One region of the Bradyrhizobium japonicum USDA 6 genome, then DNA from elsewhere that is predicted to be linked to it. Evidence: predicted binding sites of a transcription regulator. Region 1 holds the regulator's gene; each other region holds the start of a gene.
What was found. Region 1 encodes LexA, which represses DNA repair genes until DNA is damaged. Its sites were predicted from a motif close to TGTTCNNNNTGTGTTCNG; they were not measured.

Region 2: BJ6T_RS35185 (PA0069 family radical SAM protein) is a predicted target of LexA. The motif match lies at 1,003-1,020, and genes of this name have one in related genera.
Region 3: ruvC (crossover junction endodeoxyribonuclease RuvC) is a predicted target of LexA. The motif match lies at 994-1,011, and genes of this name have one in related genera.

What each region holds. Positions count from the first base shown of each region.
Region 1 is NC_017249.1:4,962,104-4,964,366, reverse strand. Features, by position in the region: gene BJ6T_RS23515 (molybdopterin molybdotransferase MoeA) at 1-560, shown strand, start outside; gene lexA (transcriptional repressor LexA) at 737-1,438, shown strand; gene BJ6T_RS23505 (hypothetical protein) at 1,645-1,866, shown strand; gene BJ6T_RS47360 (hypothetical protein) at 2,052-2,263, shown strand, end outside.
Region 2 is NC_017249.1:7,527,547-7,529,809, reverse strand. Features, by position in the region: gene BJ6T_RS35190 (phosphoketolase family protein) at 1-831, opposite strand, end outside; gene BJ6T_RS35185 (PA0069 family radical SAM protein) at 1,042-2,205, shown strand; gene BJ6T_RS35180 (VOC family protein) at 2,229-2,263, shown strand, end outside.
Region 3 is NC_017249.1:2,255,176-2,257,438, forward strand. Features, by position in the region: gene ruvA (Holliday junction branch migration protein RuvA) at 1-439, opposite strand, end outside; gene ruvC (crossover junction endodeoxyribonuclease RuvC) at 436-963, opposite strand; gene BJ6T_RS10545 (YebC/PmpR family DNA-binding transcriptional regulator) at 1,220-1,966, opposite strand; gene BJ6T_RS10550 (methyl-accepting chemotaxis protein) at 2,170-2,263, shown strand, end outside.

The sequences.
Region 1 (2,263 bases):
ACCTCGGCGTTGCCGCCGATACGCTGGAGGCCACCACCGCGGGCATCGGCCGCGCGCGGGAGAGCGGCGCCGACATCCTGATCACGACCGGCGGCGCGTCGGTCGGGGACCACGATCTGGTCCAACAGGCGCTGAGGGACGAAGGTATCTCGATGGCGTTCTGGAAGATCGCGATGCGGCCGGGCAAGCCGATGATGAACGGGCGGCTCGGCGCGATGCGCGTGATCGGCCTGCCCGGCAATCCCGTGTCATCCTACGTTTGCGGCTTCCTGTTCATGGTGCCGTTGATTCGCGCGCTTTCGGGCCGTTCGATGATTCATCACCGCCGCGAACGCGCGGTGCTCGGCCGCGACGTCGGCGCCAACGACCAGCGCGAGGATTACCTCCGCGCGCGCCTCGAGCTGCGCGACGACGGCACGCTCCTCGCCCTTCCGGTCAATCACCAGGATTCCTCGCTGCTTGCGAATCTCGCTGTGGCACAGGCACTTCTCGTGCGCGCGCCATTCGCGCCGAGAGCCGAAGCCGGCACACCTTGCGAGGTCTTGCGGCTGCCCGTCTGAGCGCTTCGTTCGCGTGCGTTCCGCGAACTTTGTCGCGTTCACTGTAAATTAAGCAGTTGCGGAACATGTATCGAACATATAGTGTCCGTTCATGATTTGTTTCGAGCATGTAGCGGCTTACTGCTGAATTCAGCGTCTCGGAATCGAACGACATCAACCGGGGGATTTTGGTCGAGATGTTAACGCGCAAACAATACGAACTCCTGCGGTTCATCAGCGAACGGTTGAAGGAAAGCGGCGTGCCGCCCTCCTTCGACGAGATGAAGGACGCGCTCGACCTGCGCTCGAAATCGGGCATCCATCGCCTGATCACCGCGCTCGAGGAGCGCGGCTTCATCCGGCGCCTGCCCAACCGCGCCCGCGCCATCGAGGTGATCAAGCTGCCCGAGCTTCAGGCCGCCGCCGGCAGCCGCCGCGGCTTCACGCCGAGCGTCATCGAAGGCAATCTCGGCAAGGTCCGCACGACTTCGAGCCCGCCGGCGGATGAGGGCGAGCGTCCCGTCGCAGTCCCCGTAATGGGCCGCATCGCGGCCGGCACGCCGATCGAGGCCTTGCAGACCCGCAGCCACACCATCAGCGTACCGCCTGACATGCTCGGCTCGGGCGAACATTACGCGCTCGAAGTACGCGGCGATTCCATGGTCGAGGCCGGCATTCTCGACGGCGACATGGCGCTGATCCAGCGCAACGAGAGCGCCGATACCGGCGATATCGTGGTGGCGCTGATCGACGATGAGGAAGCAACCCTGAAGCGCTTCCGCCGCCGCGGCGCCTCGATCGCGCTCGAGCCCGCCAATGCGGCCTATGAGGTCCGCATCCTGCCGCCCAACCGGGTGAAGATCCAGGGTAAGCTGATCGGGCTGTACCGGAAGTACTGATACCGGACGCGCCGGTATCGGTTGTTTGGCGCCCGCGCGCTTTAGATCGGCATCGCCGATCCGAGCTTGGAGCGGACGATTGTCCGCTCCGGCTGGATAGTCTTTCTGGTTTTGCGCAGATTATCCGGCCCCTTCCCCGGCGGTACATCCTCGGCACGCCGCACGAAGCAGCCCTGCCTCGCGGCCTTCAGGTTCGAGGAGAAGTCATGCGCCAGATCGTTCTGAGCACAGTTGCAGTGGCACTGATCGCAGCTTCAGCGTCGCAAGCCTTGGCCGCGGAAGCCTTGGCCGCGGGCGCGCAATCGCGGCCCCATGTCCGCAAGGACAGCGCCGTGAGCGATCAAACCCGCAAGGCCCGCGACGCAGTCAACCAACCGTCGCAGCCGGCCTGGCAATATCCGGGTTGGTCCGCGCCCGCGGGCCGCTGACGCTCGCAGAATCCACGGGGACGGGCTTTGTTCCCAGTGCATTTGGAAAAGATATTGTGATGGCAGTCTGCGGACTCAAGCCGCAGATTTGCCCTCAACATCGCATATAATCGCGGGCTTCCACTCTGATAGAGGCCTGCGCCTCAGAAGAGGCGCGGGTTGCTATCCCGATTGAGGAGCACCCGATGTGTGACTACAGCCTGCATGCCGTCGCGTCGCGTCCCGCCGAAGTCGGCGAGACGATCGTCACGACAACCTTCCGCGGCACCTCGACGCGCGGCTTTGCCTCTGCGGCCGATCCGACCGTCGCGGTCTGCCTGCTGCCGGGAACGGAGCTCGCCTTCGCCGACAACGTCCGTTACGACAATCGCTGGATCTGGACGCGCACCGTCAATTC
Region 2 (2,263 bases), 2.6 Mb from region 1:
TTCGACGCTCTTGCGGCCGTCGCGGGCATGCTGCTGGATCGAGCGGATGCTGGCGAGCGCGACGTCGAGCGCATCCGCCATGGCCTGGTGCATCAATCTGGGATCGTCGCCCTCGACGAACAGCGGCTCGTGGCCGAACCCGCGGAACAGGTCGCGGATCTCCGCGTCGCGCATCCGTCCGAGCACGGTCGGGTTCGCGATCTTGTAACCGTTGAGGTGCAGGATCGGCAGCACGGCGCCGTCATGCGCGGGACTGAGGAACTTGTTCGAGTGCCAGGACGCCGCGAGCGGGCCGGATTCGGCCTCGCCATCGCCGACGACGCAGGCGACAATCAGATCCGGATTGTCGAATGCGGCGCCATAGGCGTGCACCAGCGCGTAGCCGAGCTCGCCGCCTTCGTGGATCGAGCCCGGCGTTTCCGGCGCCGCGTGGCTCGGAATGCCGCCGGGGAAGGAGAACTGCCTGAAAAGTTTTCGCAATCCGTCCGTATCGCGCGCGACGTCAGGATAGATCTCGCTGTAGCTGCCTTCGAGATAGGTGTTGGCCACCATGCCCGGACCGCCATGGCCGGGACCGCAGACATAGAGCACGCTGACATCGAGCGCGCGGATGACGCGGTTGAGATGGGCATAAATGAAGTTCAAACCGGGCGTCGTGCCCCAATGGCCGAGCAAGCGCGGCTTGATGTGCTCCGGCCGCAACGGCTCGCGCAGCAGCGGGTTGTCGAGCAGATAGATTTGCCCGACGGAGAGGTAATTCGCGGCGCGCCAATAGCGATCGAGCAGATCGAGATCGCTGCTCCCTGAGGCCGATTGTCGTTGATTTGTCATGTTCCTGCTGACCTTCACCCAGCGATCGTCACCAACTTTGTTCCGGTGCGATTGATCCCTGTCCGGCATCGAACCGGATCGCCGCGACTTGTGTGTTGCGCGAGGTCAAGGGACTGCGCCCGAAATTTGGGCGGCTACTGTGCATGGGGTTGTTTTTCAGTTTTTTGTTTGTGTTCTTGATTTGTTCCTTCGGCGTGCTATCTTGGCTTCATGAGTCCAGCATCCTCTCATGCTCTCAAGCACCCGCCGGTCACGGCGCCCTCCGAGCCGGCGGGTGCGGACTCTGATTTTCCGGAACTGGCGGTCGCCATCGACAAACAGCGCAGGCGAGGGCGGGGCGCCCAGTCCAATGCCAGCGGCCGCTTCGAGGCCGAGGCCCGCGTCGCCTTCGACGACGGCTGGCAGAGCCTGGAGGAACTGCCGCCGTTCAAGACCAGCGTCGGCGTCGACACCTCGCGCAAGGTGATCACCCGCAACGAATCCCCCGATATCGGCTTCGACCGCTCGATCAATCCCTATCGCGGCTGCGAGCACGGCTGTGTCTATTGTTTCGCGCGGCCGACGCACGCCTATCTCGGCCTGTCGCCGGGGCTCGACTTCGAGTCAAAGCTGTTTGCCAAGCCCGATGCGCCGGCGCTGCTCGAGAAGGAGCTGGCCGCGACCGGCTACGAGCCGCGGATGATCGCGATCGGCACCAACACCGATCCGTATCAACCGATCGAGCGCGAGCGCAAAATCATGCGCGGCATTCTCGAAGTGCTGGAGCGCGCCGGCCATCCCGTCGGCATCGTCACCAAGTCGGCGCTGGTGGTGCGCGACATCGACATTCTCGCGCGGATGGCCAAGCGCAATCTCGCCAAGGTCGCGATCTCGGTGACGTCGCTCGATCCGAAACTGGCGCGCACCATGGAGCCGCGCGCGGCGACGCCGCCGAAGCGGCTGGAGGCGCTGAAGCAGCTCTCGGAGGCCGGCATTCCGACCACCGTGATGGTCGCGCCGGTGATCCCCGCGCTGAACGATTCCGAGATCGAGCGCATTCTCGATGCCGCCGCCCATGCCGGCGTCAAGGAAGCCTCCTACGTGCTGTTGCGGCTGCCGCTGGAGGTTCGCGATCTCTTCCGCGAATGGCTGATGGCCAATTATCCGGACCGCTACCGCCACGTCTTCACCCTGATCCGCGACATGCGCGGCGGCCGCGACTACGACGCGAAATGGGGCGAGCGGATGAAGGGCACCGGACCGATGGCCTGGACCATCGGTCGCCGCTTCGAGATCGCCTGCGACAGGCTTGGGTTGAACAAGCGGCGCTCCAAGCTGACGACGGATCACTTTGCGAGGCCGAAGCGGAACGGCGATCAACTCAGCCTGTTCTGATCGGGAAACGGACGAGGCGTAGCATGAGCCAGGAACTTGCCGCGCCGGTGCCGCGGCT
Region 3 (2,263 bases), 2.7 Mb from region 1:
CGGCGAGATGCACGACGGCGGGATCGACATTGGCGAAGGCCGGCGCCTTGTCCTTCAATTCGGTGACGATGCGCTCGGCCACCTTGGGGCCGACACCGGGCGTACGCGCCACCGCGGCCTTGTCACGGAGCGCAATGGCGTTGGCGAGATCGGAAGGCGCCAGCGTGCCGAGCACGGCGAGCGCGACCTTGGCGCCGACGCCCTGCACGGTCTGGAGCAGGCGAAACCATTCGCGCTCCTGGTCGGTGCGGAAGCCGAACAGCTTGATCTGGTCCTCGCGGACATAGGTCTCGATCGACAGCACCGCGACCTCGCCGGGCGCCGGCAGATGCTGAAGCGTGCGCGCCGAGCAATGCACCTGATAGCCGACGCCGCCGACGTCGAGGAGGACATAATCCTCGCCGTAGGAATCGATCAGGCCCTTGAGCTTGCCGATCATAAGCCCGCCACCTTCAGCCTGAGTGCCGTGCTCTGGCGGTGATGGGCGTGGGTGATGGCGATGGCGAGCGCGTCGGCGGCGTCCGAGGACGGCGGCTCGGCTTTCGGCAGCAAAATCTTCAGCATCATCGCGATCTGGTGCTTGTCGGCGTGGCCGGCGCCGACCACCGTCTTCTTGACCTGGTTCGGCGCGTATTCGGCGACGGTAATGCCGAACATCGCGGGCGCCAGCATGGCGACGCCGCGGGCCTGACCGAGCTTCAGCGTCGCGACGCCGTCCTTGTTCACAAAGGTCTGCTCGACCGCGGCTTCCATCGGCTTGTGACCGGACAGGACGGCGGCAAGCCCCTCATGGATCGCGAGCAGCCGGCTCGCCAGCGGTAAATCGTCCGGCGGTTCCACCGAGCCGCAGGCGACGTAGATCAAACGATTGCCCTCGGCCTCAATCACGCCCCAGCCGGTGCGGCGCAGGCCGGGGTCGATGCCGATGATGCGAACGGGGCCACGAATCGGGAGCGCAGTCATGGGCCAGTGATAGCGGCTGGCTGCGGTGGGGGAAACAGAAACAGAACGGAAGTAACAGGGGAAGTGGGGTGCCGCGATTGGGTGCCCGCGGTGACGACCACAAGATACGCCGTCATACCCCGTGAAGGCGGGGTATCCAGTACGCCGCGGCTTCTCCGTTTCCCTCAGACGTCTCTGGAATACCGGGTCGCCCGGACAAGCCGGGTCGCCCGGACAAGCCGGGCGACGACAGCGGAATCTGGGACTGGTGGCGACCTCAGCCGCCCATCTTCGCCATCAGCGCGTCCGACACCTCGAAATTGGCGTAGACCTGCTGGACGTCGTCGTGCTCGTTGAGCAGGTCCATCAGCTTCAGGAGCTTCTCGCCGGTCTCGTCGTCGACCGCGACCGTATTCTGCGGCTTCCAGATCAGCGCGGCCTTGCGCGGCTCGCCGAACTTGGCTTCCAGCGCCTTGGCGACGTCGCGATAGCCTTCGGTCGAGGCGTAGATCTCGTGTCCGCCTTCGCCCGAGACCACGTCGTCGGCGCCGGCCTCGATCGCGGCATCCAACACAGCATCGTCGGAGGCGACGCTGCGGTCGTATTCGATGATACCGGTGCGGTCGAACATGAAGGAGACCGAGCCGGTTTCGCCGAGATTGCCGCCCGACTTGGTGAAGAAGGAGCGGATGTCGGAGGCGGCGCGGTTGCGATTGTCGGTCAGCGCCTCGACGATGACGGCGACGCCGCCGGGGCCGTAACCCTCGTAGCGGATCTCGTCGTAGTTCTCGCCCTCGTTGCCGAGCGCCTTCTTGACGGCGCGCTCGATATTGTCCTTCGGCATGTTCTCCTGGCGCGCCGCGATGATGGCGGCACGCAGGCGCGGGTTCATGTTGGGATCGGGCGTGCCCAGCTTGGCCGCGACGGTGATTTCCCGCGCCAGCTTGCCGAACAGCTTCGACTTCTGGGCATCCTGCCGCCCCTTGCGGTGCATGATGTTCTTGAATTGGGAATGTCCGGCCATGCGTGTCTCGTCAGGAATCGTGCGCCAAAGGTGAGCGTGGGAAGCGCGGCCTTATAGGCCGCCAACCCACCGGAATGAAAGAGGCTCTACGACTTTAAGGTAATACCGTAGTGCCCTGTGCCTAGGAGTCAGGCACCGTTAACCATGATTTCATTCCGACTTGCGAAAATAGCAACCGCCCGTTCCCCGACAAGAGTGACCTGATGGCGTTCGCATTGTTTCGGAAGCGTCTGCCCGACTTGTCCGCGCCTGTGGCCCCCCCACAGGCCGCGCCGTCGCCGGTCGATCCCGCGCCCG